Dehalococcoides mccartyi 195: one gene and its partner. Each later gene encodes a partner of the first gene's protein in a complex. Links are inferred from orthologs where the notes say so. Each region holds a gene or a part of one and is shown on either strand. Other genes may lie near its edges.

Region 1 (14,810 bases):
GAAGGAAATGCCCGCCTCCGCCTGGCTATACAAAAAGCCAAAGACAACCGCATGCCTTCAGACAATATTGAACGGGCTATCAAAAAAGGCTCAGGTGAACTGGAGGGGGCGACAGTTATTGAAATAATTCTGGAAGGTTATGGGCCGGGAGGCGTTGCCGTACTGGTAAACGGTATGAGTGACAACCGCAACCGCACCGTTTCAGATGTCCGCCATATGTTCTCCAAAAGCGGCGGCAGTTTAGCCGAATCCGGGGCAGTATCCTGGATATTTGAAACTAAAGGGGTTATAGGGGTGGAAACGGTGGGGCTTGATACCGATGAACTTTCCTTAAAAGCCATAGATATGGGAGCAGAAGACGTAAATATAGAAGAAGACTATATGGAAATCTATACTGCCATGCCGGATATGGAAAAAGTCCGCCAGCAGCTGGAAGCCCAAGGCGTAACTGTAGATTCAGCCGAAATAAATATGATACCCAAAAATACTGTCAAGCTGGACGAAGAAACCTCTCTGCAGGTTTTAAAGCTGCTGGACAAGCTTGAGGAACTGGATGATGTCCAGACCGTTTCTTCCAATGCAGATTTTGACCCCGAAGTAGTGGAGAAATACCACTCTCAGGCTTAGTTTATGAGAATATTGGGAATAGACCCCGGCACAATGGTAGTGGGATACGGCGTTATTGAAGCCGCAGATGATGAGCTGTCACTGATAGGTTTTTCCAGCCTTACCCCCCCTGCCAGCGCACCCATACCCCAGCGTCTGGCTTACATATATAAAGGACTGGTAGAAGTGATTGAGCTATACCAGCCGGACGAAGTAGCGGTGGAAAGCCCGTTTGCAGATAAAAATATCAAGAGCGCCCTGGCCATTGGCAAAGCTCAGGCCGTAGCCCTGCTTGCGGCTGCCAACCACAGCCTGTCAGTTACCGAATACAGCCCCGCTTGCATAAAAAGCCGGGTAAGCGGCTCAGGCACTGCCTCCAAAGAACAGATACAGGAAATGGTGCGCCTGCTGTTAAATCTGGCTGAAATACCCCAGCCCAATGACGCCGCTGATGCCCTGGCAGTAGCTATCTGCCACCACAGCCACAGGGCTTTTGCAAATATAACATCACAGGGAGACTGAAATGATTTCAAGTCTGAGCGGTATTCTGGAAGCCAGCGGCAAAGACTGGGCGGTAATAAATGTATCCGGAGTGGGTTTCCGCACCTATATGCCGGCTTCCTCGCCTGCCCTTATCGGCGAACTGGGGCAGAGAGTACGGGTATTTACCCACCTCCATGTCCGCGAAGACGCCCTGAACTTGTTTGGTTTCGGCACAGCCGAAGAGCTCTCCCTGTTTGAAACCCTTATAGACGTAAGCGGCATAGGCCCCAAGCTGGGTTTAGCCATGCTTTCCGCCATGAATGCCGAAGCTCTGGCCTCCGCCATTATAAGCGGTAATACAGAGCTTCTTTCCACTATACCGGGTGTGGGCAAAAAAACCGCCAGCCGTATTGTGCTGGAACTTAAAGACAAGATAACTAAAAGCTGGGAGGCAGGTGTACTCATCCAGGTTACCGAAGCCAATTCCGACATATTAGCCACCCTGACCGCCCTGGGATACTCTGCAGGCGAAGCCGCCAAAGCTATTGCCAGTCTGGAAGATATCACCGGCATGCCTCTGGAAGAACGGATAAAACTGGCGCTTAACTATTTCAACAATAAGTGACCTCCCCGGATTGCCCCTATCCCCCCAAACGTTTATAATTTTAATATGCCTGATTTCAAAATAGTCTCGGATTTTGCACTTACCGGTGACCAGCCCCAGGCGGTGGAAAAACTCTCTGAGGGGCTGGCACATGGCCTTACAGACCAGACCCTGCTGGGGGTTACCGGCTCCGGTAAAACATTTACCATGGCAAATGTAATTGCCAGAGTAAACCGCCCCACCCTGATAATCAGCCACAATAAAACTCTGGCTGCCCAGCTTTACTCCGAAATGAAAGAATTCCTGCCCGAAAATTCGGTGGAATACTTTGTAAGTTATTATGATTATTACCAGCCTGAAGCTTATGTCCCCCAAAAGGACATGTATATTGAAAAAGACGCTGACATAAACGAGGAAATTGATAAACTCCGCCATGCGGCCACCCGCGCCCTGTTTGAACGGCGGGATGTGGTTATAGTAGCCTCGGTTTCCTGCATTTACGGTTTGGGTGAACCCGAAGAATACCGCAGTTTTGTACTCCCTTTGAAAAAGGGCCAGTCCCTGAGGCGTGACCTTATACTGCGGCGGCTGGTGGATATGCAGTATGAGCGGAATGACATAGATTTCTCCCGCGGCAAGTTCCGCCTGCGGGGAGACACCCTTGAAATCCAGCCTGCCTACGAAGAACTGGCTCTCAGAGTGGAGTTTTTCGGTGATGAGATAGAACGGATAGTCAGCCTTGACCCGGTAAGCGGCGAACTGCTGGCTGACATAGATGAGATAAATATCTACCCCGCCAAGCATTTTGTAACCTCAGCCGAAAAAATGGCCGAAGCTATAAAGGGCATTCAGGCCGAGCTTGAAGACCGCCTGAAGGAACTGGAAGCCGAGGGCAAAATGCTGGAGGCCGCCCGCCTGAAGCAGCGCACCAATTATGACCTTGAAATGATGCAGCAGGCGGGGTATTGCTCCGGGGTGGAAAACTATTCCCGCCACCTGGCAGGACGGAAAGCAGGCAGCGCCCCCTGGACACTGCTGGATTACTTTCCGGAAGATTTCCTGCTGATAGTAGATGAATCCCATATGAGCCTGCCCCAAATACGGGGTATGTATGCCGGAGATGCCGCCCGCAAGAAAACCCTGGTGGACTACGGCTTCCGCCTGCCCTCAGCCATGGATAACCGCCCCTTAAGCTTTGATGAATTTAAAGCCAGAGTCAAACAGGCTATTTACGTATCAGCCACACCCGGCCCATATGAAAAAGAACACTCCCAGCAGGTAGTTGAGCAACTGGTACGCCCCACCGGGCTGCTTGAACCGGTTATAACCGTAAAACCCACCGGCGGCCAGATAGATGACCTGCTGGAAGAAGTAAAGAAACGGGTAGATAAAAAAGAACGGGTGCTTATCACTACCCTTACCAAAAAGATGTCTGAAAAACTGGCAGATTATCTGGTGGAAATGGGAATAAAAACCCATTATCTGCATTCGGAAGTAGACACGCTGGAACGGGTGGAAATCCTGCGTGATTTGCGGCTGGGGGTTTATGACGTTATAGTAGGTATAAACCTGCTCCGCGAAGGGCTTGACCTGCCTGAAGTCAGCCTGGTGGCCATACTGGATGCCGACAAAGAGGGTTATCTGCGGAGCGAACAGGCCCTTATCCAAACTATGGGGCGGGCTGCCCGCCATGTGGACGGGCAGGTTATCATGTATGCAGATAAAATCACCGGGTCTATGCAGCGGGCTATGGACGAAATCAGCCGCCGCCGCAAAATACAGGAAGACTATAACCGCCTGCACAATATTACCCCGCAGGGTATCCGCAAGGCTATCAAGGATATAAATGAACGTATCCGCTCAGTCACCGCCGAAGTCAGCGGCCCTGAATTCAGGCCTGCCCCCACTCTCAGGGAAGACATTGTCCGTTTGATAAAAGAACTGGAAAGCCAGATGAAAAAAGCGGCCAAAAATCTGGAATTTGAACGGGCTGCCCTTATCCGTGACCGGGTGGTAGAACTGCGGGCGGCACTTGAAACAGACCCCGTAAATAAAAATGAAAGAACCAAGTAAAAACCCCTTAACCCGTCAGGAACGGCGCGAAGAAAAGCTGGAAAGCCGCCGCCGCAAGATGACCCAGCACGGCAAAGGTCTGGCCAGAGTTTACAAAGACGCTGTTGAAAAAAAGACCAAATAAAAGCCCTGATTTAAGTCAGGGCTTTTTTAATACAGAGTAAGCTGTTTATTTAATACTCATCTTTAGGCACTTCGGCTTTGCCGTCATCACCCTCAATAGCTTCCCGCAGTTCATCTGCCAAACGGGCGGCTCTGGGGTAACCGATATGCATCTTCCTCTGTAAAAACGAGGCTGAAATAATATTGTTATGCTCTGATATAAGTGCCATAGCCTCATCAAACAAAGGGTCTTTGCTTTTACTTTTTGGGGCGGGCGGCGGCGCGGTAATCTCCTCAACCTTCAAAGCCTCAGACGGAGAAATATCTTTCTGGTTGGTCCAGAAATATATCAGGCGTTCACTCTCGGCATCCGAAACATAACAGCCCTGCAGGCGTTTGGGTTTGGCTGCCTCGGTGGGCATATAAAGCATATCGCCCCGCCCCAGCAGTTTTTCCGCCCCCACCATATCCAGAATAGTCCGCGAATCCACCTGAGAGGTAACCGCAAAACTGATACGGGTGGGGAAGTTAGCCTTAATAAGCCCGGTGATAACATCTACTGACGGGCGCTGGGTGGCCACCACCAGGTGAATACCCACTGCTCTGGCCATTTGGGCCAAACGGCAGAGGATATGCTCAACCTCATCAAAACCGGCCATCATCAGGTCAGCCAGCTCATCTATTATCAGCACAATAAACGCCATCCGGTCAGAACCCATGCGGGTCTTGTTGTAACCCTCTATATTACGCGAACCGGCGGCGGCCAGTGTCTGGTAGCGGCGGTCCATTTCGGCCGCCAGCCAGCGCAGGGCGGAAAGGGCTTTTTCCACGTCTACAATCACCGGGGTAGCCAGATGCGGCAAGCCGTTAAAGGGGGTCAGCTCTACCCGTTTGGGGTCTATCATAATAAACTTCACGCTGGAAGGCGTATTGTTAAGCAGCATACAGCAGATAATAGAGTTTAAACAGACTGTCTTACCCGAACCGGTAGCACCGGCAATAAGCAGATGGGGCATCTTGGTAAGGTCTCCCGAAACAGCCTCACCGCCTGCACCTTTGCCCAAAGCCAGAGCCAGGGGTGAACGGGCCAGTATCTTCTGAAAAGTATTGGTCTCCATGACGCTCCGCATAGATACCACCCCGAATGAAGTGTTGGGCACTTCTATACCCACTATGGATTTACCCGGCACCGGGGCTTCTATGCGTAAACTGGGGGCGGCCAAAGCCAGAGCCAGGTCATTTGCCAGAGAGGCAATCCTGTCAACCTTGACCCTTGTCTTGGAAACCTCCACCTGGCGAGAAACAGTCTCCCCGTCTTTGTCACGCTCTTTAACTTCTTTAAACTTGCGGTCCCAGCCCGGTTCAACCCCGAATTGGGTAACGGTAGGACCGGCATTTATCTGGATAACCTTGCCCTCCACCCCGTAGCTGGCCAGGGCTTCTTCAATAGCCCTTGCCCGCTGCAGATTATCCGCTTCCGAAAAACCTATTTCGGTAGTTTTATCCAGCATTTCTATAGGCGGCAGTTTCCAGCCATCCACCTCGGCTATCCCCTCAGCCTCACCATATTTCTTCCAGACTTCGGAAGCTATCTGTTTGCGGTCTGCATCAGTGCGCTCATCAACCGATTTAGGTTCTTTAGCGGCAGTCTCCGGCGGCATATTGGGAAGCTCGGTCTGGGGAGTACTTTTAGCCGCCAGCGGGTTTTTTACTTCTACTACCCGTGATTCAGCTTTGCCGAAAGACGGCAGCTTTATAGAGGGTAGTTCTATCTTCGGGGCAGCTTTTTCAGGCAGAGGCCTGCGGGCCTCTTCACCCATATCAATACGGTCTTCATCACCGCCGAATACAGGGCGGCTGACTACCGTACGGTCAAGGCGGGCCACTTCGGGCATATTAGAGCGGCGGGAGGGGCTGAAAATACCCCTGAAAAGCCCGCTGAGGCTTCGCCAGACTGCACCCGGAGCTATAAGGATAACCCCCAGTACAATCAGGGCCAGCACCCGCATAAACCCGTTTATATCAGCGTTACCGCCAAGTATGCTTAGACCTATATCACCGCCGGCATCCATCATGCCCAGCATACCCCAGGCCGCCAGAATCAGCACCACCCCGCCCAGCCATTTGTTCCAGAGATTTAAGCGGTAGCGGTGAGCCCATTCGGACATCTGGTCAAACCTGAGAGCCACAATAGCTATGATAATACCCAAAAGAATAAGCAGCAGCCCCCAGCCGAACAATCCGGCCGTACCGCTGCCGAAATTGGCAAAAAAGTCCATTACGCCTTCCCACTGCCAGACCACAAAGGCCATAGCCGAGGCTATCAGCATAACCCAAAGCCAGGAAGCCCCGCCTCTGACCGGGGTATTTGAAAAAGCCTTCTTAGCAGCTGTTTTTTTAGCCTTGCTGCGTACCGGAGCGGTTTTCTTAAACGGACGGGCAGTTACCTTAACCGCAGATTTAGCTCTGGGGCGGGCATTCCGCAGGGTGTCTCTGGGGTCTTCTTTTTTAGGCATATTAACCTCGTCTGCAAACCTACACTTTTACCATAACCGGGATAACCATGGGACGCCGTTTAGTCTGCTCGTAGTAAAACTTGTTCAGCGTTTCTTTGACGTCATTATACATAGCCCCTTCGGGAATATCCTTACCGTCATGGTCAAGCAGCTTGATTATAAGATCACGGCTGGCATCAAGCATGGCTTTAGATTCATCAGGATCAACAAAACCTCTGGAAACAATATCCGGCCTGCCTACCAGCATACCGGTTTGCTTGTTGATAGCTACAATCGCCACCACAATACCGTCCTGCGAAAGCATACGGCGGTTGCGGAGTACCACCCCGCCCACATCACCCACGCTCAGGCCGTCTACATAAACATTGCCGGAAGGAACTTTGCCGGTAATACGGCCGGACTTGGTATTGAGTTCCAGTATATCCCCGTCTTCCATGATAAAAGTATTCTCCGGGGCAACGCCCATAGTCCGGGCCAGCTCCGCATGCATGGTCAGGTGGCGGTATTCGCCATGTACGGGTACAAAATACTTGGGCTTAACCAGATTAAGCACCAGCTTCAGTTCTTCCTGGCTGGCATGCCCGTGCACATGCACCTTGGCTATGCGGTCATAAAATACCTTAGCCCCCTGGCGGAACAAACTGTCTATAGTACGGCTCACCAGTGACTCGTTGCCGGGTATGGGCGAAGCCGAAATAATTACGGTGTCACCTTTCATTATATGGACATGGCGGAAATCACGGTTGGCTATCCGCACCAGAGCGGAAGTAGGCTCACCCTGAGAACCGGTGGTCATCAAAACCACTTTTTCCGGAGGCACACGCTGAAGCTGGTCTATATTGCAGACCAGACCTTCGGGCACTTTAAGGTAACCCAAATCAGCCGCCATTTTATGAATCTCAGTCATGCTGCGGCCGGCAAAAAAGAGCTTCCGCCCGTATTTGGCGGCGGCATCAATCACCTGCTGCTGGCGGGAAATAAGCGAAGCAAAAGTGGTTACCAGTACCCGCCCCGTAGCCGCCCCGATAATGCGGTCAATATTTTCACCCACCACAGTTTCCGAAGGGGTATAACCCGGCAGCTCCACATGGGTGGAATCTGACATCAAAAGCAGTACTCCACGCGAGCCCAGCATAGCCAGACGTGACAGATTGGTGGGCTTGCCGTCTACCGGCGTATAGTCCAGTTTGAAATCCCCGCTGTGGACTACCGCCCCGATAGGCGTCTGAATAACCAGCCCCACCGAATCCGGCAGGCTGTGGCAGACCGGGTAAAAGTCCACTTTGAGTTTACCCAGCTTGAAAGTGCCGTCAGACGGGATAACATTTATCTTAGTCTGGTGCAGCAGCTTGGCTTCTTTCAGTTTTACCGAAATAAGCCCCTGTGTTAGTTTGGTGCAATAAATAGGCACATTTATCTGGGGAAGTATATAAGGTAACGCCCCTATATGGTCTTCATGCCCGTGGGTGATTACAATACCCCGTACTTTCTCGCGGTTTTCCAGCACGTATGAAATGTCAGGTATAACCAAATCTATACCCAGCATTTCTTCTTCGGGGAACATCAGCCCGCAGTCTATGAGGATAATATCCTCCCCATATTCTACAGACATCATATTCTTGCCTATCTCACCCAGGCCACCCAGAGGTACAATCTTAAGTTTAGGTTTTGCCATAGTTCGTCAGAACAGGCCTAGCTGGCGGGCAGGAGGTTCTTTGGGGACTAAAGGCGCTTCAGCGCGGTTCAGTTCTTCAAGCAACCCCGGTATCCGGAGCATATCCTGCTCAATCTCCTTACGTAAGCCTCCCTGGTGCAGGGCTGCGGCCGGGTGGTACATAGGATAATAAATTACCCCGTCCCGTCTCATCGGCTTACCATGAATTCTGCTGATGGTGCTGCCGGTGAAATACCTGGCCATAGAATACCTGCCCAGAGTGACTATGATTTTTGGTTTTATTATTTCTATCTGGCGGTCCAGAAAATTGCGACAGGCAGAAATCTCGTCCGGCAGGGGGTCACGATTGCCCGGCGGACGGTCTTTGACTACATTAGTAATATATACATCTTCCCGCCTGAGCCCTATGGAGTGAATAAGCTCAGTCAGGAATTTGCCGGCTGCCCCTACAAAAGGACGCCCCTGCTGGTCTTCGTTAAAACCCGGGGCTTCGCCAATAAACATAATTTTGGCATCGGCATTTCCTTCGCCGGGGACAGCATGAGTGCGGGTGGTATGAAGGTTAAACGTACACACTGGGCTATTTCCGAATATATACCCTTGAGTAATTCTTCTTTATCGTGCATTATATTATTTATCTGACATCTAGCTGCCTAATAGAGCTATGATAACACTGTCAATATGTCAAGTCAATTTGATATAATATTCCTTGCGTTGTAGACTTAGCCTGATTGTTTTTTTACACCTGAAAGGAGAGCCATGAGCTTTTTAAAGACCTCGGACCCGGCAGTTTATAATGCCATAATGCAGGAAACCACCCGCTTAAAAGAAACAATTGACCTCATTGCTTCGGAAAACTATACCAGCAAAGCTGTTTTAGAAGCTCAGGGTTCCGTTTTCACCAATAAATACGCCGAAGGTTACCCCGGTAAAAGATACTACGCCGGATGTGAATATGCAGATGCCATAGAAGAGCTGGCTATAGACAGGGCCAAGACCCTGTTCCATGCCGAACACGCCAACGTCCAGCCCCATTCCGGGGCTCAGGCTAACATGGCTGCCTATTTCGCCATGGTAAAACCCGGTGATACCATAATGGGTCTTACCCTTTCCCATGGGGGACACCTGACCCATGGTTCAAAGGCCAATTTCACCGGTAAACTTTATCACGTAATTGAATACGGGCTGAATGCCGAAACCGAACGGATTGATTATGACAATCTGGAGAAACTGGCTTTGGAGCATCGCCCCCGCCTGATTGTTACCGGCGCTTCGGCCTATCCCCGGATACTGGATTTTGAACGTTTCAGAGCTATCTGTGACAAGGTAGACGCCAAGCTGATGGTGGATATTGCCCATATTGCCGGTCTGGTAGCCGCCGGGCTTCATCCTTCACCCGTACCTTACGCTGACGTGGTTACCTCTACCAGCCACAAAACCCTGCGCGGCCCGCGGGGCGGCTTTATCCTCTGCAAAGAGCAATACGCCAAAGCTATTGACCAGGCAGTATTCCCGGTAATACAGGGCGGACCCCTCATGCAGGTAGTTGCCGCCAAAGCAGTGGCTTTTCAGGAAGCTATGCAGCCCGGTTTTGTTACTTACCAGAAGAAAATCCTTGAAAATACCCAGGTAATGGCTGAGGAACTCCGCAAACTGGGGCTTCGCCTGGTTTCAGGCGGCACTGACAACCATTTGGTGCTGGTGGACCTTAGTCCCATCGGGGTAAACGGTTATGATGCCCAGCTGGCACTGCGCAGAGCCGGTATTGTAATCAACCGCAATACCGTACCCTTTGCCGAAAACCAGACCGCCAATGTTCCGGCTGGTATACGCCTGGGCTGTCCGGCGGCCACCAGCCGCGGATTCGGTCCGGCTGAAATCCGCCAGACGGTAAGCTGGATTGGCAAGATACTCAAAAATATAGGCAACGAAGATATAGAGAAACAGGTGCTGGCTGAGGTAATTCACCTATGCCGCAAATTCCCTGTTCCCGGCATAGACGCATAAAAAGGGGGACATACGTGTTGGCTAACGGTAATTTGACAGACGAATTGAAAATCTTCACCGGTAATGCAAACCCTGACCTGGCCAAGGCGGTAGCAGACTACCTGAAGGTGCAGATGGGCAAATGCGAAGTTTTCCAGTTTTCAAACGAAAACATATTCGTCCGCATACAGGAAAGCGTCCGCAAGAAAGATGTCTACGTTATCCAGCCGACCTGCTCACCCGTAAACCAGAGCATAATGGAGCTGCTTATCATGATGGATGCCCTGAAGCGGGCTTCATCAGAGAGGATAACAGCCGTACTTCCGTATTACGGTTATGGACGCACTGACAAGAAAGACCAGCCGAGGGTACCCATTACCGCCCGTCTGATTGCTGATCTTTTAACTGCCGCCGGTGCCAGCCGTATCCTCACTTTAGACCTGCACGCCCCCCAGATACAGGGATTCTTTGATATGCCGGTAGACGAACTGACCGCCGAAAACCTGCTGGCTAACTATTTCAAGAAAAAGAAGCTGGAAGACCTGGTGGTGGTAGCCACCGACGTGGGCATTTCCAAAAAAGCCCGTGACTTTGCCGCCAAGCTGGATGCCCCTTTGGCCATTATAGAAAAACGGCGGATGGGCAATAACGACATAACCCGCACTATAAATATCATAGGTGATGTAGAGGGCAAAAACGCCCTGACCTTTGATGATGAAATAGATACTGCCGGCTCGCTGGTGGGCAACGTAAACATACTTATAAACAAAGGGGTAAAGGAAGTATATTCCTGCGCCACTCACCCGGTGCTTTCCGGCCCGGCCATCCAGCGCATTGCCGCCTCCCCCATAAAGGAACTGGTGGTAACTGACTCAATACCCCTCACTCCCCCCAAGAAAATAGATAAAATAACTGTTCTTTCCATCGCGCCTCTCATCGGTGAGGCTATTTACCGGATACATACCGGTAATTCCATCGGCGAGATGTACGATCAGATGCAAATGGAGTAAACCATGTTTAAATTTTTTTCCGGCTTCGGAGACTCAAACGAAAAAGAGATCCGGGCACTTGAACCGCTGGTAGACAAAATAAACCAGCTGGAAAGCTCTTTTTCCGCCCTCAGTGATGAAGCCCTGAAGGCCAAAACTGCCGAATTTAAGGAACGGCTGAAAGAAACTTTTGAAACTACCGCCTCCGCTATCCTGAAAGATATCGCCGGTACTACCGCCGAACTTGAAGAAGCCCAGAAAACGGCTGACAACAGCAAACAAAGCCGCCTCAAGGCTAAGCTTGAGTCTTTAAATAAAGACCTTTCCGTTAAAGAAAACGCCGCTCTTAACGCCATTCTGCCCGAAGCCTTTGCCGCTGTCAGGGAAGCCTCCCGCCGGACTATCGGCCTCAGGCACTATGACGTTCAGCTTATCGGCGGTATGGTGCTTCACCACGGCAAAATAGCCGAGATGCGCACCGGTGAAGGTAAGACCCTGGTAGCCACTCTGCCCCTTTACCTTAATTCCCTGCTGGGAAAGGGTGTCCATCTGGTAACAGTTAATGATTATCTGGCCAGACGTGACGCTTACTGGATGGGGCCGGTCTACCATGCGCTGGGGGTCAGCGTTTCCAGTATTTACCCCATGCAGACACCCACCGAAGAACTGCCTTCACGGCTGTTTGACCCCACTTATACCTCTGAAACACCTAATGACCCCTGGATGCATTTCCGCCCTATATCCCGGCAGGAAGCCTATAAAGCAGATATTACCTACGGCACTTCCACCGAATTCGGCTTTGATTACCTGCGGGATAATCTGCGGCCTGACCTTGCCCAGTGTGTCCAGCGGGAAATGAACTATGCCATAGTAGACGAAATTGACAACCTGCTTATAGATGAAGCCCGCACCCCTCTTATCATATCCGCTCCGGATACCGAGGCAGGTAAACTGTACGAGGTCTTTGCCCGGCTGGCTCCCCGTTTGGCGGCAGGGAAAGACTACGAGATAAACGAAAAAGACCGTAATGCCGAACTGACCGAAGACGGCTGGGCAAATGTGGAAAAACTGCTTTCACGCGAAGGAGTTATGAAGGGCAGCAGCCTGTATGACCCCCAGAATGCCCCCCTTATCCGCCATCTGCGTAATGCCCTCTCCGCCAAGGAGTTTTATAAAAAAGACCACCAGTATGTAGTCAAGGAAAATGAAGTTATCATAATTGACGAATTCACCGGCCGCATGATGCTGGGACGGCGTTATTCCGAGGGCTTGCACCAGGCTATCGAAGCCAAAGAACACGTAAAAATCCAGCAGGAAAGCAAGACCTATGCCACCGTGACCATCCAGAATCTGTTCCGCATGTACCGCAAACTCTGTGGCATGACAGGTACGGCGGCCACCGAGGCAGAGGAATTTTCCAAGATTTATAAACTGGAAGTAGTTATTATCCCTACCAACAAACCTGCCATCCGCGAAGATTACGGTGACCAGATATATAAAGACCAGTCCGCCAAGTTTAAGGCAGTGGTCAATGAAATAAACGAGATGCGGAATCTGGGACGCCCGGTGCTGGTGGGTACAGTTTCCATTGAAAACTCTGAAATGCTCTCAAACATGCTTAAACGGCAGGGTATTGAGCACAAGGTACTTAATGCCAAACAGCATGAAAAAGAGGCTCAGGTGGTAGCCGAAGCCGGCAAACCGGGGGCGGTAACCGTAGCTACCAACATGGCCGGACGCGGTGTGGACATACTGCTGGGCGGCAAAGAACCGCCTAAAGATGATGACAAAGCCTATAGCCAGTGGCAGGTCCACCACCAGCAGGTGCTGGAAGCCGGCGGCTTACACGTAATAGGTACAGAACGCCACGAATCCAGACGGATTGATAACCAGCTTCGGGGACGCTCAGGCCGCCAGGGAGACCCCGGTTCTTCCCGTTTCTACGTAGCACTGGATGATGATATTATGCGCCGTTTCGGCAGTGAACGCATACAGGGCATTATGGAATGGGCCGGCATGGACGAAAACACCCCCATAGAAAACGGGCTGGTCAGCCGTACTCTGGAAAACGCCCAGAAACGGGTGGAGGGTTACCATTTTGATGTGCGCAAACACCTGGTGGAATATGATGACGTAGTTAACAAGCACCGCGAGGTTATCTATGCGGAACGCCGCAAGATACTCCTGGGGGCAGACCTGAAATCAAACATACTGGATATGATTCGGGAAGAGATAATGACCCAGACTGCCGAACATACCCAGGGATATGACTCTTCCGAATGGAATCTGGAAGGGTTAGTCACCCATATAGGCGGCATTTTTGCCCTGCCCGCCGAAATAAATGCAGAGGCACTGGCAAAACTTTCCCAGGAGGAAATAACCGAACTCCTTACCCGTACCGCCGAAGAGCTTTACCAGAAGAAAGAAGCTGAAATCGGGGCAGGCTCCATGAGGCTGCTTGAACGGATTATTATGCTCCACACCCTGGATTCCCTGTGGGTGGAACACCTGACAATCATGGAAAACTTAAGACGGGAAATAGGACTTCAGGCATTTGCTCAGCGTGACCCGCTGATAGCTTACAAAAACGAAGGCCACGTCCGTTTTCAGGAATTGCTGGAAACTATCAAACATGATGTAGTGCATAATATTTACCGGGTGAATATCCAGATTCAGCACCAGACTGAATCTGCCACCGCCAAGGCTGCCTCCCGCCCGGTGCAGCAGCAAAAACCCCTGCCAGCCGCACCCGCCGCCGCTATACCCGGTGTCTCCGCCAAAGCCGCTACCCAACCGGCCGCACCTGCTGCTAAAGAAGTAGGCCGGAATGACCCCTGTCCCTGCGGCAGCGGCAAAAAATACAAAAAATGCTGCGGCAAATAGCCACCCGGCTAGTGGGTAAATAATTGACTGAAGTACTAAGCGGACAAACCCCTGAACTGGTCATTGCCCGCCTCAGGGCGGCTATAGAAAACGGACAGGCGTGGTATCCGGCTATGCTGGAAGCGGCCGCCGCCTGGCCGCTGGAAAGTGAAGAATACGCCGGACGTCACTACCAGTACCTGATTGGCAGTGAAGCACTGGATTTGATACTCCTGTTTGAACGCTTCAGCCGCGAACTGGAAGACCTGATACCTGCCCAGGAAAGGGATAACCTTCTTTTCAGGGGAATTGCCCCCCAGGAACTCACCTCTGACGAACTGCTGGCATTTCTGGGGGAAGTGCGTTACCGCCAGTACCTGAACTATTTTTACGGTATTACGGTAGAAGAAGCATTGCTGGTAGTCACCCAGAGTGAAGTCCGCAAAGAGCACCGTTCTCTGGGGGTACGCAGAGAAGGCACAGTTATAGACGAGGCTTTCGTCCAGCTGTATGAACGCACCCATGACGAAATGCTGGACCAGTTCCGCCGCGAAAAACGTTACTCTAAAACCAGTACTATAAAAATCCATCAGCTGAAAGAATTTACCTACTGGCTTTTTAAATACCGCCTACTCCACAGTGAAAAAGCCAGAGTTGCTTCTGATACCAATAAATCCCTGAACTATCTCAAAAAATATGCCCGGCGGCTTCAGCAAAAATCGGGCTAAGCCGGCCATTTCGGGCATTTAACCAAATGATGTATTGCCATAGTCCCAAAGATATAATACAATCATTTAACAGTACTAATTCCCCGCTCACGGAGGCTTAACATGGCAAAAACCAAAGTCCTGATAGCTGATGATCATGCAGTCCTTAGAGAAGGTATGAGCCGATTGTTAAGCCAGGAAAAAGAC
Region 2 (14,772 bases), 670 kb from region 1 along the record:
GGGCAGGGCTTCACCCCTGAAACCCAGACTGGAGATAGCATAAATATCTTCAAAGCTGGAAAGCTTGCTGGTGGCATGGCGTTCAAAGGCCAGCAAAACTTCCGAAAAAACTATGCCGCACCCGTCATCACTTACTTCTATATAGCCAATGCCGCCTTCGCGGATAACAACATCCACCCGTTTAGCCCCGGCATCAAGAGAGTTTTCCAGCAGCTCTTTGACCACGGAAGACGGCCTTTCAATGACCTCTCCGGCGGCTATGCGGGCAATAGTTGCCTTGTCCAGCAGTTTTATAGGCATAAAATACTTTCTTTCTTAGAAAATATATTTAATTCTAAACTCTAAGCGGGGTTTGGTAAATAGGTGAAGGTGAAACAGGCGGAGAAACTGCCTAGTTTTCCAGTTTGGTCAGGCGGGCAAAGCTGAGCATCAGGCGTTTCATGCCTACCGAATGGAAAGATATCATAACCTCGGCATCATTTTTCACCCGGTTGATACTGGTTACAATCCCTTCGCCAAACTGGGGGTGCAGCACCCTGTCACCCGCTTCCAGTTCCAGCAGTTTGGGGGCGGGAGGAGACGCTGACTTAATGGACATGCCCGCACTTTGCAGATGCTGTTTGATAACGGGTGAAACTGCCGAAGCGGCAGTATGCTGCTCGGACAAGGGCTGTTTTTCACGGCCTTTGGTGATACTCTGGGGTATATCCTTAAGATAACGTGAGGGTTCGTTTACATTGCTCTGCCCCATAAGGGAGCGGCGGAAAGCCCGCACCAGGTAAAGCCGCTTGCGGGCACGGGTTACACCCACATAACACAGGCGGCGTTCTTCCTGCATCTGGGCGGGGTCATCAAACGAACGGCTGTGCGGCAGGACACCCTCTTCCATACCCACCATGAAAACCACCGGGTATTCCAGCCCTTTGGCCTGATGCAGGGTGATAAGGGTAACAGCCGAAACACCTTCCTCAAGGCTGTCTAAATCTGATACCAGGGCCACGCTTTCCAGAAAAACCGAGAGCCCTTCGGGCGGGACTATTTCCTGATACTGCTGAGCAACTGTCCGCAGTTCAAGTATATTATCCCAGCGCTCCTCCCCGTCTTCGGAGGCAAACAGGAATTCACGGTAATTTATACCCTCAAGCAGCCTGTCCAGCAGGTTTAAAAGGGGCAGATTACGGGCATCCGCCACCAGTGACTTCAGTAAAAGACCGAAGTCAGTCAGGGGTTTTAAGCCCCGGCTGGGTATGGGCGGTTTGGGGGTATTTTCATCTGATAAATTTACAAGTGATTCATACAGGCTGATATCCTGCTCTCTGGCAAACTGGCCCAAATCTGAAAGGGTTTTAGCCCCTATTCCGCGGGTGGGTATGTTTATAACCCTCTGGAGGCTGACGCTATCCTGAGGGTTTTGCAGCAAACGCAGATAAGCTACAATATCTTTAACCTCACGCCGCTGGTAAAAGCGGGTGCCGGAAACCAGACGGTAAGGCATGCCATAACGGATAAATGCCTCTTCCAGAGCCCGTGACTGGGCATTGGTACGGTAAAGAATAGCTATATCACCGGGGCTGAACTTTTCATACCGGGTCAGTTTCTCAATTTCAGAAACCACAAACTGGGCTTCTTCCTGCTCGTTAAAGGTTTCAACTACTGCTATAGGCTGGCCGGATTCGTTTTCAGTCCACAAACTGATAGGTTTACGCCCGCTGTTCGGGGCAATTACACACGAAGCCGCTTCCAGAATATTTTTGGTGGAGCGGTAATTCTGCTCCAGCAAAATCACTTTGGCACCCGGATTATCTGTCTCAAAATTAAAGACATTTCTCAGGTCTGCCGAACGCCACGAATAAATGGACTGGTCAGGGTCACCCACCACACAAATATTTTTATACTTGGCAGACAGCATCTTTACCAGCTCATACTGAACCAGATTGGTATCCTGAAACTCATCTACCATTACATGCAGATAACGTTCCTGATATCTGGCCAGCACCTCAGGGTGCTGCTTAAACAGCTGAACAACCTTCAGCAGCAGGTCATCAAAATCCAACGCCTTGTTCTGCTTAAGGCGTTTTTCGTAGAGTTCGTAAACCCTGCCTACCACCTCTTCAAAATAGCTCCGGCCTTTTTCAAAGTAATACGCCGGAAGCACCAGCTGGCTTTTGGCCTGGCTAATGGCATTTCTGATGGAAGCGGGCGGATAACGCTTGGGGTCCAGCTCAAGCTCGGCCATAGCCTGCTTGATAAGGCTTTGCTGGTCATCATCATCATATATTACAAAGTCAGCCGGCACACCTAAAGGCAGACCGTCCTGCCTGAGTATGCGGGCGCAGATAGCGTGAAAAGTGCCCATAGTCAGGCGTCCCGCCGCTGAGGGAGCCAGCAGGTTTAAGCGAGTCTCCATTTCACGGGCGGCCTTGTTGGTAAAGGTAACAGCCATAATGCGGTGGGGGTTTATACCTACTACTTTAATCAGGTAGGCAATCCGGTGGGTAATAACCCTGGTTTTACCGCTGCCCGGACCGGCCAGTATAAGCACCGGCCCTTCCACGGCTTCAACGGCCTGTTTTTGAGCGGGGTTTAGCCCTGTAAGTATGTCTTGCATGAAACAGGGGTATTATAGCATTATTATCACCCCAAGGTCATTTCGCCCGCAGTCTGGCCCAAACCTGAAGATAAACTATTTTTGCTGTTTAAATATTTTTTATAAGCTGAAAATAAATTTGCCCGTCTTGACCGGGGGTGATATAATACTAGCAGTAAATTAAATACAGGGTTACCTTTAAGCTGGTCCTGAGAGGCCGGTAAGGGATTTTAGACAAAGAAGTGTCTTTTGACCTCTTGCCGGCAAATGTTGGTAAGAGGTTTTTTTATGGCACAAAAAGTAATACTGGGCGCCGAAGATATCCGCCGCACTCTGGCCCGTATTGCCCATGAAATACTGGAAAGAAACCATTCCAGCCGTGACCTTGTTATTATCGGCATGTATACCCGGGGCGTACCTCTGGCAAACCGCCTGGCCGAAAATATCCTCCGCTTTGAAGGGCTGGAAATACCGGTGGGGACACTGGACTTTTCACTCTACCGTGATGACCTTGATTCCCAGCGTTTCCACCCCACCATCAAAAATACTGACATACCTTTCAGCATAAACAACAAAATAGTGGTACTGGTAGATGACGTCCTCTTTACCGGGCGTTCCACCCGGGCGGCTATGGATGCCCTGATAGATTACGGACGCCCCAAAGCTATCCAGCTGGCAGTGCTGGTAGACAGAGGCCACCGCGAACTGCCGGTACGGGCGGATTATATAGGCAAGAATATACCCAGCTCACGTGACGAGAAGATAAAAGTACGCCTGACCGAAACAGACGGACGGGACGAAATACTTATACTGGATAATGAAGCAGGTGAGGTATAAACATGACGAACACCCCCAAAACCCCCGCAGAAACTGAAACCCTGCTTTCCGAGGTACAGGGCTGGAAACACCGCCATGTGCTGGATTTAGATAACTTCAGCCGCGAAGAACTGGACATGGTTATGCAGACAGCCGGCGTCATGCTGGATATTTTATCCCGCCCGGTAAAGAAAGTGCCGGCCCTGAAAGGCAAGACTATAGCCACCCTCTTTTACGAACCCTCCACCCGCACCCGTTCATCATTTGAGCTGGCGGCCAAAAGTTTATCTGCTGATGTATTAAACCTGAATGTCTCCCAGAGCAGCGTTTCCAAGGGGGAAAGCCTGCTGGATACGCTGGATACACTGGAAGCACTGGGGGCGGATATGGTAGTTATGCGCCACCCCCTGTCAGGAGCGCCTTATCTGGCGGCAAACCACTGCCGGGCAAACATTATAAACGCCGGTGACGGCTGGCATGCCCACCCCAGCCAGGCCCTGCTGGATATATTTACCATACTAAGGCACAAACCAGCCCTGGAAGGGCTGAAAATAACCCTGATAGGGGATATAAAACACAGCCGGGTAGCCCACTCCAATATCTGGGGGCTAAGCAAAATGGGGGCTGAAATCACCCTGTGCGCCCCCTATACCCTGCTGCCGGAGGGCTTAAATACCGACAGCCAAATATTCCCCGAAGTAACGGTAAAAACAGATATAAAACAGGCAGTCAGCGGGGCTGACGTGGTAATGGGGCTGCGTCTTCAGCGTGAACGCCAGCAAAGCGGGCTTCTGCCGGGAATACGGGAATACGCCCAGTACTTTCAGCTGAATGCAGAAATACTCAAACTGGCTAAACCGGATGCGCTGGTGATGCACCCCGGCCCGGTAAATGAAGATATAGAACTTTCGCAATCTGTGGTGCACGGAGAGCAGTCTGTCATAAACGAACAGGTAAAAAACGGGGTAGCCATCCGCATGGCCCTCTTTTACCTGTGCAGCGGAAGCAAGGAAATATAGATATGAAAATACTGATTAAAAACGGGCGCATCATAGACCCTGCCGGAGGCACAGATAAAGTGGCAGACCTGCTGCTGGAAAACGGGCTGGTTGCCGGAATAAACAGTAATATACCTTCAGATAAAGCTGATGAAGTTATAGATGCCGAAGGCAAAGTGGTTTGCCCCGGTTTTATAGACCTGCACGTACACCTGCGTGAGCCGGGTTTTGAAGGCAAAGAGACTATTGAAAGCGGCTGCAAGGCCGCCGCAGCCGGAGGGTTCACTACCATCTGCCCCATGCCTAATACCAATCCCGCAGCGGATAATCTGCCGGTGATAGACTTTGTTAGAAACACCGCCGCCAAGGTTTCGCCCATACGGGTGCTGCCCATAGCCGCCATTACCAAAGGGCGCAAAGGACAGGAGCTTTCCCCCATGGGAGAGCTGGCCGAAGCAGGAGTGGCCGGTTTTTCAGATGACGGTGACTACGTGTCAAACAGCTCCATGCTCCTCCATGCCCTGCTTTACAGCCGCACTTTTGGCCTGCCCGTTATGGAGCACTGCGAAGAGCCGTGCCTGGCGGAAGGCGGGGTAATGAACGAAGGTCTTTTAGCCTGCCGTTTGGGATTAAAGGGCATACCTGATGCCGCTGAAGAAATTGCCCTGAGCCGGGATATTGCCCTGGCCAAAGAAAGCGGCGGGCAGCTGCACCTTTGCCATATCAGTACGGCCGGTTCGGTGGAACTGGTACGCAGAGCCAAAGCCGCAGGCATACAGGTAAGCGCGGAGGTTACCCCCCACCACCTGACCCTGACCGAAGCTGAAGTAAGCGGCTACAACACAAATGCCAAAGTCAACCCGCCGCTTCGCACCCAGAGTGATATTGAGGCATTAATAAAAGGGCTGAAAGACGGCACTATAGATGCCATTGCCACAGACCATGCCCCCCACACTGCCAATGACAAACTGTGTGAATTCGGTCTGGCCGCAAACGGCATTTCGGGGCTGGAAACCGCATTTGCCAGCCTGATGGGGCTGGTACACTCAGGCTCTATCAGCCTAAGCCTGCTTATAGAAAAGCTGACCGCCGGCCCCCGGCAGGTACTGGGTGAAAAACACAAAAACATCGGCAATTTGAAACCAGGCTCCAGTGCAGATGTGGTTATATTTGACCCTGACGAAGAATGGACGGTGGATACCGCCAGATTCTTCTCCAAGGGCAAAAATACTCCCCTTGAGGGACGCAGGCTGAAAGGCAGGGTAAAAACCACCATTGCCTGCGGCCGGATAGCATACCGGGAATAACAGACTTGCCAGTTTAGAAAGTGAGAAGGATAGATTAAATGACAAATACAGCATACCTGGTACTGGAGGACGGAACAGTATTCAGCGGCAAAAGCTTCGGGGCGGAAACTGAAGCCATAGGCGAAGTGGTCTTTAATACCAGCATGAACGGATATCAGGAAATGCTGACTGACCCTTCGTATACCGGCCAGATTATTGTCCCCACTTACCCTCTTATCGGCAACTACGGGGTAAACCCCTTTGATAATGAATCCGCCTGCATCAGGGCAACCGCCTTTGGGGTACATGAGGAATGCCTGCTGCCAAACCACTACCAGAATAACCAAACCATTCACTCCTTTCTGGAAGAATCCGGCATACCCGGCATAAGCGGCATAGATACCCGCGCCATTACCCGTAAGCTGCGCTCTGCCGGGGTAATGAGGGGCATGATAACCACTACCAAAACCCCTGAAGAAGCCCTTAAAACTATCCGCAGCGCACCTGACTACGGGCAGATTGACTTTGTACGCAAGATAAGCACTCCTTCAGCCTACGAATGGCAAAAGGAAAAACCCTCTTTTGCCGGGTTTCATATAGCGGTGCTGGACTGCGGGCTTAAGTACTCTATACTTAACCAGCTGAAATCCCACGGCTGCAAAGTAACTGTTTTGCCCTGCACTGCCAGCCCGCAAGACATAGATGCCCTTAATCCAGACGGGGTGCTTCTTTCACCCGGCCCCGGCAACCCGGAACTGCTGGACTATCTGGTAAATACAGTCAGATACGCCTGTGAAAAATACCCGGTCATGGGCATCTGTCTGGGAAACCAGCTGATAGGCAAAGCCTTCGGGGCTAAAACATTCAAGCTGAAGTTCGGCCACCGGGGCGGAAACCACCCGGTTAAAGACCTTGCCAGCGGTCGGGTATATATAACCTCGCAAAATCACGGCTACTCCCTTGACCCCGCCACCCTGAAAGAAGGGCTGGAGGTCAGCCACATAAACCTGAATGACGGCACGGTGGAAGGGCTTCGCCACCGCGAACTGCCGGTGTTCTCCATACAGTACCACTCCGAAGCTTCACCCGGACCGATGGATTCCACCTACCTGTTCAAACAGTTTGTGGAAATGATAAAACAAACCAAAAAGTAGCTGACACCACTCAGAGATGGATTAGTTGAGAAAGCAAAAAGGAATATGCGAAGTGATGAATAAACCCAAAAAAGTTCTTATTATCGGCTCCGGCCCGATTATCATCGGCCAGGCTGCCGAATTTGATTACGCCGGTACCCAGGCCTGCAAAGCCATGCGCGAAGAAGGAGTGGAATCCATACTGGTAAACTCCAACCCGGCTACTATTATGACTGACGAAAATGTTGCGGACAGGGTATATATTGAACCCCTGACTGTTGAATCTATAACCAAAATCATTGAAAAAGAACGGCCTGACGGTTTGCTGCCTACTTTGGGCGGGCAGACCGGGCTTAACCTGGCGGTAGACCTGGCAGATGCGGGCGTGCTTGCCAAGTACAATGTACGTTCCTTGGGCACTCCCATAAATACCATCCGCACCGCCGAAGACCGCGAACTTTTTAAAGAACTGCTGGCCAAAATAGGCGAACCTGTCCCCCCTTCGGAGACAGTAACCACCGCCGAAGACGCACTTAAAGTTGCCCGCGAAATAGGCCTGCCGGTGGTAATACGCCCGGCGTATACCTTAGGCGGCACAGGCGGCGGTTTTGCCAATAACTGGGAGGAGGTAGAGGAGGTAGCTCAAACGGGACTGAATGCCTCACCCATCCACCAGATACTGGTAGAAAAATCGGTTGCCGGCTGGAAAGAAATTGAATACGAAGTAATGCGTGACGGGGCGGACAACTGCATTACCATATGCAACATGGAAAATTTTGACCCCATGGGAGTCCATACCGGAGACAGCATTGTAGTTGTCCCGGTGCAAACCCTTACCAACAAAGAATCCCAGATGCTGCGCACCGCTTCCATCAAGATAATACGGGCGCTGGGTATTGAGGGCGGCTGTAACGTACAGCTTTCTCTAAACCCGAACGGCAATGAATATTATGTAATTGAGGTTAATCCCAGAGTATCCCGTTCATCAGCCCTGGCCAGCAAGGCTACCGGCTACCCCATTGCCAGAGTGGCATCCAAGATAGCCATTGGCAAACGGCTGGACGAAATACCAAACGCGGTTACTGGCAAGACTCTGGCCTGCTTTGAGCCGGCGGTAGACTATATAGTAGCCAAAATCCCCCGCTTCCCCTTTGACAAGTTTGCACTCGGTGACCGCGGACTTGGCACCCAGATGAAAGCCACCGGCGAAGTAATGGCCATTGACCGCAGCTTTGAAGCGGCTATCCACAAATCTATCCGCTCTCTGGAGTTCGGCAAGAAAACCATACTCTGGGAAGACCGAAGCTGGATAATGGGAGATAACCTTTCCACCTACCCCCTGCACGCCCATGATACCCGTTTATGGGCAATACTGGCCGCTCTGCGCCGCGGGCATACACCCGAAGCTATCCACGAAAAAACAAAGATAGACAACTGGTTTTTATACAAACTTAAAAACATTACCGATATGGAAAAACGCCTGCTTAAGGAAAACCTGACCCCGGAGCTGATGCTTCAAGCCAAAAAACTGGGTTTTTCTGATGAAGAAATCGCCACCCTGTCAGGCAAACTAGCCGAACAGATACGCCAGATGCGCCTGGAGTGGAATATAAAACCGGTGTTTAAAATGGTAGACACCTGTGCCGCCGAATTTGATGCCGCCACCCCTTACTTCTACTCCACTTATGACGAAGAAAATGAGGCTCTGCCTGAGAATATTAAAAAGGCCGTAGTTATAGGTTCAGGCCCTATCCGCATAGGTCAGGGTATAGAGTTTGACTATTGCTCGGTGCATGCCGCCTGGGCTTTGGAAAAGGCAGGCTTGCAGAGCATTATGATAAACTCCAACCCCGAAACGGTGTCTACAGATTTTGATACCTCAAACCGCCTTTATTTTGAATCTCTGGACGAAGAGAGTGTCCGGGATATACTGGAAAATGAAAACATTTCCGCCCCCGAATCCACCCCCAGCATTGTCCAGTTCGGCGGGCAGACAGCTATAAATCTGGCCTCACCCCTTACCCGCAGCGGCAACCCCATTATCGGCTCATCAGCCGAAGCTATAGATTTAGCCGAAGACCGCCGCCGCTTTGAACGGCTGCTTTCGGAAATGGGCATACCCCAGGCGCCGGGTGCCGGCATAACCACTCTGGACGAAGCCCTGAGCATAGCTGAAAGCATTGGCTACCCGGTAGTAGTCCGCCCAAGTTACGTACTGGGAGGACGGGCGATGGAAATAGTCAGTGACGCATCTGACCTGATACGTTATATGAGCGCCGCCATAGAGCTGAATACCGGACACCCCATTTTGATAGACAAATATCTGGTGGGCAAGGAAGTGGAAGTTGACGCCATTGCAGACGGGGAAACCGTGTTTATCCCCGGCGTTATGGAGCATATTGAACGGGCCGGCGTCCACAGCGGGGACTCTATGGCAGTCTATCCCACCCAGAACCTGAATGCCCATGACCTGGCCACCATTTCAGACTATACCATACGCATAGGCAAAGCCCTGAACGTACGCGGGCTGATGAATATCCAGTTTGTAGTTTCCAAAGACCCCGAGGGGGGAGACAATATAGTCTATATACTGGAAGTAAACCCCAGAGGTTCACGCACCGTACCCTTCCTTTCAAAGGTTACAGGAGTGCCCATGGTAGATATAGCGGTGAACGTGATGCTGGGCAAAACTATTAAAGAGCAGGGCTATCAAAACGGGATTATGCCCCATACGGATTTGGTTGCCATAAAAGCCCCGGTTTTCTCCATGGCAAAACTGGTGGGGGTAGATACCTACCTTGGGCCGGAAATGAAATCCACCGGCGAAGTCATGGGGGTAGACCACACCTTTAATAAAGCCCTGGTAAAAACCCTTCAGGCGGCCTCTATAATGCTGCCCGAAAAAGGCACTCTTCTTTTTAGCGTAGCTGACCGTGACAAGGCTGAAGCCTTGCCCCTTATCCGCACCCTGCACGGGCTGGGATACAATTTCTACGCCACCGAAGGCACTGCCGCCATGATGACCGCCGCCGGTATAACCGTTAAACAGATAAGCAAAAAACTGGATGAAGGCCACCCCAATATTGTGGATATTATCCGAAACGGCACCGTCTGCGGGGTGATAAATACCATGACCGGCGGCCGGGTACCCCTTAGGGACGGCTTTTATATCCGCCGGGCAGCTGCCGAACGCAAAGTGCCTTGCTTTACCTCTATGGATACCGCTAAAGCCGCAGTGGAAGCCTTAGCCAACGGCAACCGCCAGATAACGGTCTTGCCGCTGAATGAATACCGTCAGGGTAAAAGCGGCAGTTAGGAAAGTATTGTGACAACTACCCAGCTAAACCAGCTTTCAGCCAGTGTAATTGAAAACGAAGAGGTCATGCCCGGCATCTGCCTGATGTGGCTTGAAGCACCCGAAATAGCGGCTTCTGCCCGTCCGGGGCAGTTTGTCATGCTGTCCTGCGGCGGTGAAAACCTGCTGAGGCGGCCTATTTCCATCCACCAGTGCCACCGGGAAAACGGGCTTATCGCCCTGATGTATGCCGTGGTGGGAAAAGGCACAGACTGGCTCAGCAAACTTCAAACAGGAGACAGCCTTTCGGTGCTTGGCCCGTTGGGCAACGGCTTTCGGGTAAATGAGGACAGCCGTCACCTGCTGCTCCTGGGGGGCGGGCTGGGTATCGCCCCGCTCCGTTTTCTGGCAGACGAAGCTTTAAAACAAGGCAAGCGGGTCAGCCTGATACAGGGTGCCAGAACCGAGCTTCAGGTCTGCCCTTCCCACTTGCTGCCGGAAGACGCCAGCTGCCATGTCACCACTGAAAATGGGGCTATAGGCAAAAAAGGGCTTATTACCCACCATCTGGCGGAGTTTCTGCCGGATGCAGACCAGATAATAGCCTGCGGGCCTATGCCCATGCTTAAGGCTCTGGCAAAAGAACCCCAGCTGTCAGGCAAGGACATACAGGTTTCCCTAGAAGTACGCATGGCCTGCGGTCTGGGTATCTGCTACGGCTGTGCCGTAAAAACAATCAAAGGCATGAAAACTGTCTGCCATGACGGGCCGGTATTTGATATACGGGATATCCACTGGGACGAAGTAAAAATATAACACCGTCACTGATTACCTGATAAATAAAAAGGGGCTTTAAAGCCCCTTTTTTAACATTGAGCAACAACCCTAGTGCTTTTGCTGGATAAGTGAAAGAAACTCTGCTCTGGCAGCGGGTGACTTATGGAAACTGCCCCGCAGTGCCGAGGTTATCACCCGGCTGCCGGGTTTTTTGATACCCCGCATCACCATGCACATGTGCTCAGCCTCTATTACCACCGCCACCCCGTCACACTTCAGCCCGTCTATAATGGCATCTGCAATCTGGGTGGCCATGCGTTCCTGTATCTGGGGGCGTTTGGCATAAATTTCCACTACTCTGGCCAGTTTGCTTATACCCACTACCCGCCCGTCAATATTGGGTATGTATCCTATATGAACCACCCCTGAAAAGGGCAGCAGGTGATGCTCACACATAGAGTAAAAGGGTATATCTTTTATAATCACCATTTCACGGTGGCCCAGTTCGTAGCCTACCCGCAAGACTTCGGCCGGGTCCTGGTTCATACCCGAAAACAGTTCGGCATACATCTGGGCTACCCGTCTGGGAGTTTCCTTAAGCCCTTCCCGCTCAGGGTCTTCGCCAATAGCTAAGAGCATGTTTTGCACCGACTGTTTTATTGCCTGTTCGTCAAACATTTATCAGTTCTCCAGAATTATTAAGCCGGAAACCTACCAGCCCAGTACTTTTTCAACTGCCCCAAGGCTGGCTTCGGTTTCGGAAAAACCGCCCGCCCCTTTTATGGCAATATTGCTGTCCTTAAGGCCGTTTCCGGTAACCACACATACAACCTGGCTTGAGGAAAAATCCTGCCCGCCCTTAATACGTTTTATCAGCCCAGCCAAGGGTGCGGCCGAGGCCGGCTCACCGAAAATGCCGGCTGATGCCATTTTGTGATAAGCGGCCATTATTTCGGCATCTGAAACCATGTCTATAATCCCGCCTGACTGGTCTCTGGCTTCCTCGGCTTTTTTCCAGGAAGCAGGGTTACCTATGCGGATAGCGGTGGCCAGTGTTTCAGGCTCGGCAATAGCATGGCCGCGGACAATGGGGGCGGCCCCTTCGGCCTGAAAACCCATCATTTTGGGCAGGGAAGCGGCTTTACCCAGCTGGTGATATTCTTTAAAACCCTTCCAATAGGCAGTAATATTGCCGGCATTGCCCACCGGTATAAACAAAAAGTCAGGCGCTTTGCCCAGAGCGTCTACAATCTCAAAAGCAGATGTTTTCTGGCCTTCTATACGGTATGGATTAACCGAGTTAACCAGCGCCACTTTGTGCTTCTCAGTCAGTTTGAAGACTATCTGCAAGGCTTGGTCAAAGTTGCCTTTAATCTGAATGATTTTTGCCCCGTAAACAATTGCCTGAGCCAGTTTGCCCAGGGCTATTTTGCCGGACGGGATAATTATAATGGACTCAAGCCCGCTGGCAGCCGCATAGGCGGTAGCCGAAGCGCTGGTATTGCCGGTGGAAGCACAAACCACCGCTTTAAAACCATCTTCAATAGCCTTGGCAACCGCCATGACCATGCCCCGGTCCTTGAAAGAGCCGGTGGGATTGCAGCCTTCCAGCTTAAAATAAAGCTCAGCTATCCCCAGTTCCTTTTCCAGCTTTGGGCAACGCACCAGAGGCGTATCACCCTCACCCAGCGTAAGCGGGGGGGTTTTATCTGTAACCGGCAGATATTTCCGGTAATGCTCAATGACACCCTGTTTCATATATTCTCCTAAATACCTACCCGAACAAAATTATTTATATCCTTTACTTTATCCAGCCCGCCCAGCTCCACCAGCGCCTGCTGGACAAAGGCTTCTTTGGCGGGGTGGGTCATGATAACTATCTCGGCAGTCAGGTTTTCTTCGTCTGTTTCTTTCTGGATTACCGACGAAATGCTGATATTATGGTCACCCAGTACTCTGGCAATAAGGGCCAGCACACCCGGTGAATCGGTCACTGTCATCCGCAGGTAATAACGGGTGAGAATATCGCTCATGGGTTTTACGCCCAGAGGTTTGTCCATATTCCAGCGCATCCGGTTACCCACCCCCAGGTGGATATCCTGCGCCGCCGCCAGCACATCCGCCACCACCGCACTGGAAGTGGCCGAAGCACCTGCCCCCTGGCCCTGAAAGAGCACCGGCCCGACTAAATCACCCTCTACCAATACGGCATTGAAAACCCCGTCCACCTTGGCCAGCCATTCATCCTTGGGCAAAAAGACCGGGTGAACCCTGGCTTCTATCTGACCGTTGCCGGGTTTTGTTATAGCCAGCAGTTTTATGTTAAACCCAAGCTCATCCGCATAGCAGAAATCACGGCTGGTCAGGCGGGAAATACCTTCACGGTAAATATCTTCCGGTTTAACCTTACACTGAAAGTTTATGGAAGCCATAATGGCCAGTTTATAAACAGCATCCGTGCCTTCTATGTCATTAGACGGGTTGGCTTCGGCATAACCCAGAGACTGGGCCTGTTTCAGGGCAGTCTCAAAGTCCAGCCCTTCTTTGGCCATACGGGTCAGGATATAGTTGGTAGTCCCGTTGATAATGGCATAAATGCCGTTTATATGGTTGGCGGCTAAATCATACTGAAAAGGCGAGATAAGCGGTATTCCCCCGCCCACGCTGGCTTCGCAGCGCAGGCCGGTATTATTTTCCCTGGCCAGTTTGACCAGTTCCGGAGCATGCTTGGCAATAACCTCTTTATTGGAAGTAACCACGCATTTACCCATTTTCAGCCCGCGGGAAAGCAGGTTGAAAGCGGGGTATTCCCCGCCGATAGCCTCAACCACAATATCCAGACCGGGGGTATTAAAAAAGTCATCTTCATCAGTAGTCAGCACCCCTTCGGGCAAAAGCTTTGCCAGGGGGCGGCTCATATCCTGAGGGAGAACCTTTACCTTTTTCAGTTTCAGGGGGAAGCCCAGCTGGGCAGAAAGGAATTCCTCCCTCTCATGGAGCACTTTGGACACCTGTCCGGCTACTACTCCCAGACCTATTACTCCTACCCCTATATACTCTTTTTCCATTGAAATTGTCCTTTATCCCGTTAGTCCAGCTGGTCTATGGCAAAAGTGATAAGGTCATCACTGAAAGTATTGGTCAATCTATCCAGATTGGCATTCTTAAGGTCAGTCGTCCACTCATCTACTTTATCATTTATAAGAAGAGTGCGGTCATCTTCGCTAAGCTCACGGTTTTCGTCAACACTCTTCAGCCGGACTATCCAGCACCCGCCGCGGGTAGTATTGGTATCATCCTGTATAGGGTCAAGAACGGTATTCAGTTCTGCGTCATCGGCAAATATAATATCAGCCACATTCTCAGGTACGCTTGTTGAGGATATCCAGTCCATATCCCCCCGGTTATCCTCAACATTGGCCAGCTGTGAATACTCAACTGCCAAATCCCCCCAGTCCTCACCGGCCTCCAGTTTGGCCTTAACCTCAAGCGCTACCTCCTGGGAAGGCAGGAGCATACCCAATGCATGAATCTGCCCGGAGTCAGCGTTGCGTTCCAGCACTTCTATCAGCCAGTAAGCCCTTTGCTTGCTTACGTCAGCATCCTGTAAAAGGGTATAGTCATAGCTATCGGTAGAGAAAATGTACTGTTCCAGTATCTCTGAGCCATAAAGCGATGAAATAGTATTGGCAGGCCTGAAATCTATAGTACCCTCGTCAGTTTTGGTATTAGATTCCAAAGACAATTCGGCGGCCTTAGCGGCAAACTCTTCATCAGTGGTTATACCTGCCAGTACTTCACTGGCGGCGCTTTCGCTTTCAAGCAGCATGGCCAGAGCTTCACGCTGTTCGGCATTCTGGGGCACCTGCGGGTCAAAATA

The links.
Region 2: the proteins of uvrB (region 1) and DET_RS06175 are in contact, whole or in part, in a crystal structure (PDB 7EGT), measured with the Thermus thermophilus proteins. The link is inferred for Dehalococcoides mccartyi 195 from one-to-one orthologs. Residues at the interface, in WP_096411307.1 of Thermus thermophilus: Glu23, Leu25, Arg26, Asp27, Gly28, Glu29, Arg30, Phe31, Arg55, Glu326, Asp327, Phe328, Glu379, Ser382, Gln383, His398, Gly400, Arg401; in WP_096412145.1 of Thermus thermophilus: His654, Arg656, Phe657, Gln666, Asp668, Glu669, Lys680, Arg681, Leu682, Ser683, Lys685, Tyr686, Ala687.

The regions. Positions count from the first base shown.
Region 1 is NC_002936.3:407,348-422,157, reverse strand. What follows is about bases 1,292-4,262. They hold uvrB (excinuclease ABC subunit UvrB), read left to right. Parts: upstream 1,292-1,759; coding sequence 1,760-3,766; downstream 3,767-4,262. Other genes in these bases: DET_RS02395 (DNA translocase FtsK), read right to left, coding at 3,940-4,262; DET_RS08695 (hypothetical protein), read left to right, coding at 3,750-3,890; ruvA (Holliday junction branch migration protein RuvA), read left to right, coding at 1,292-1,714. In the rest of the region: DET_RS02415 (YebC/PmpR family DNA-binding transcriptional regulator), read left to right, coding at 1-627; crossover junction endodeoxyribonuclease RuvC, read left to right, coding at 631-1,128; more of ruvA, read left to right, coding at 1,130-1,291; more of DET_RS02395, read right to left, coding at 4,263-6,384; DET_RS02390 (ribonuclease J), read right to left, coding at 6,404-8,059; glyA (serine hydroxymethyltransferase), read left to right, coding at 8,819-10,066; DET_RS02375 (ribose-phosphate diphosphokinase), read left to right, coding at 10,081-11,055; preprotein translocase subunit SecA, read left to right, coding at 11,059-13,917; DET_RS02365 (hypothetical protein), read left to right, coding at 13,941-14,624; DET_RS02360 (response regulator transcription factor), read left to right, coding at 14,727-14,810. UniProt on the Escherichia coli protein: The UvrABC repair system catalyzes the recognition and processing of DNA lesions. A damage recognition complex composed of 2 UvrA and 2 UvrB subunits scans DNA for abnormalities.
Region 2 is NC_002936.3:1,090,666-1,105,437, forward strand. Bases 1-2,933 are described here. They hold DET_RS06175 (ATP-dependent helicase), read right to left. Parts: upstream 2,609-2,933; coding sequence 392-2,608; downstream 1-391. Other genes in these bases: mutL (DNA mismatch repair endonuclease MutL), read right to left, coding at 1-300; pyrR (bifunctional pyr operon transcriptional regulator/uracil phosphoribosyltransferase PyrR), read left to right, coding at 2,876-2,933. Also shown: more of pyrR, read left to right, coding at 2,934-3,424; DET_RS06185 (aspartate carbamoyltransferase catalytic subunit), read left to right, coding at 3,427-4,422; DET_RS06190 (dihydroorotase), read left to right, coding at 4,425-5,708; carA (glutamine-hydrolyzing carbamoyl-phosphate synthase small subunit), read left to right, coding at 5,747-6,841; carB (carbamoyl-phosphate synthase large subunit), read left to right, coding at 6,897-10,136; DET_RS06205 (dihydroorotate dehydrogenase electron transfer subunit), read left to right, coding at 10,146-10,931; GTP cyclohydrolase I FolE, read right to left, coding at 11,001-11,570; thrC (threonine synthase), read right to left, coding at 11,604-12,650; DET_RS06220 (homoserine dehydrogenase), read right to left, coding at 12,659-13,960; DET_RS06225 (peptidylprolyl isomerase), read right to left, coding at 13,981-14,772. UniProt on the Escherichia coli protein: A helicase with DNA-dependent ATPase activity. Unwinds DNA duplexes with 3'-5' polarity. Translocates on single-stranded DNA with 3'-5' polarity. Initiates unwinding more efficiently from a nicked substrate than double-stranded DNA.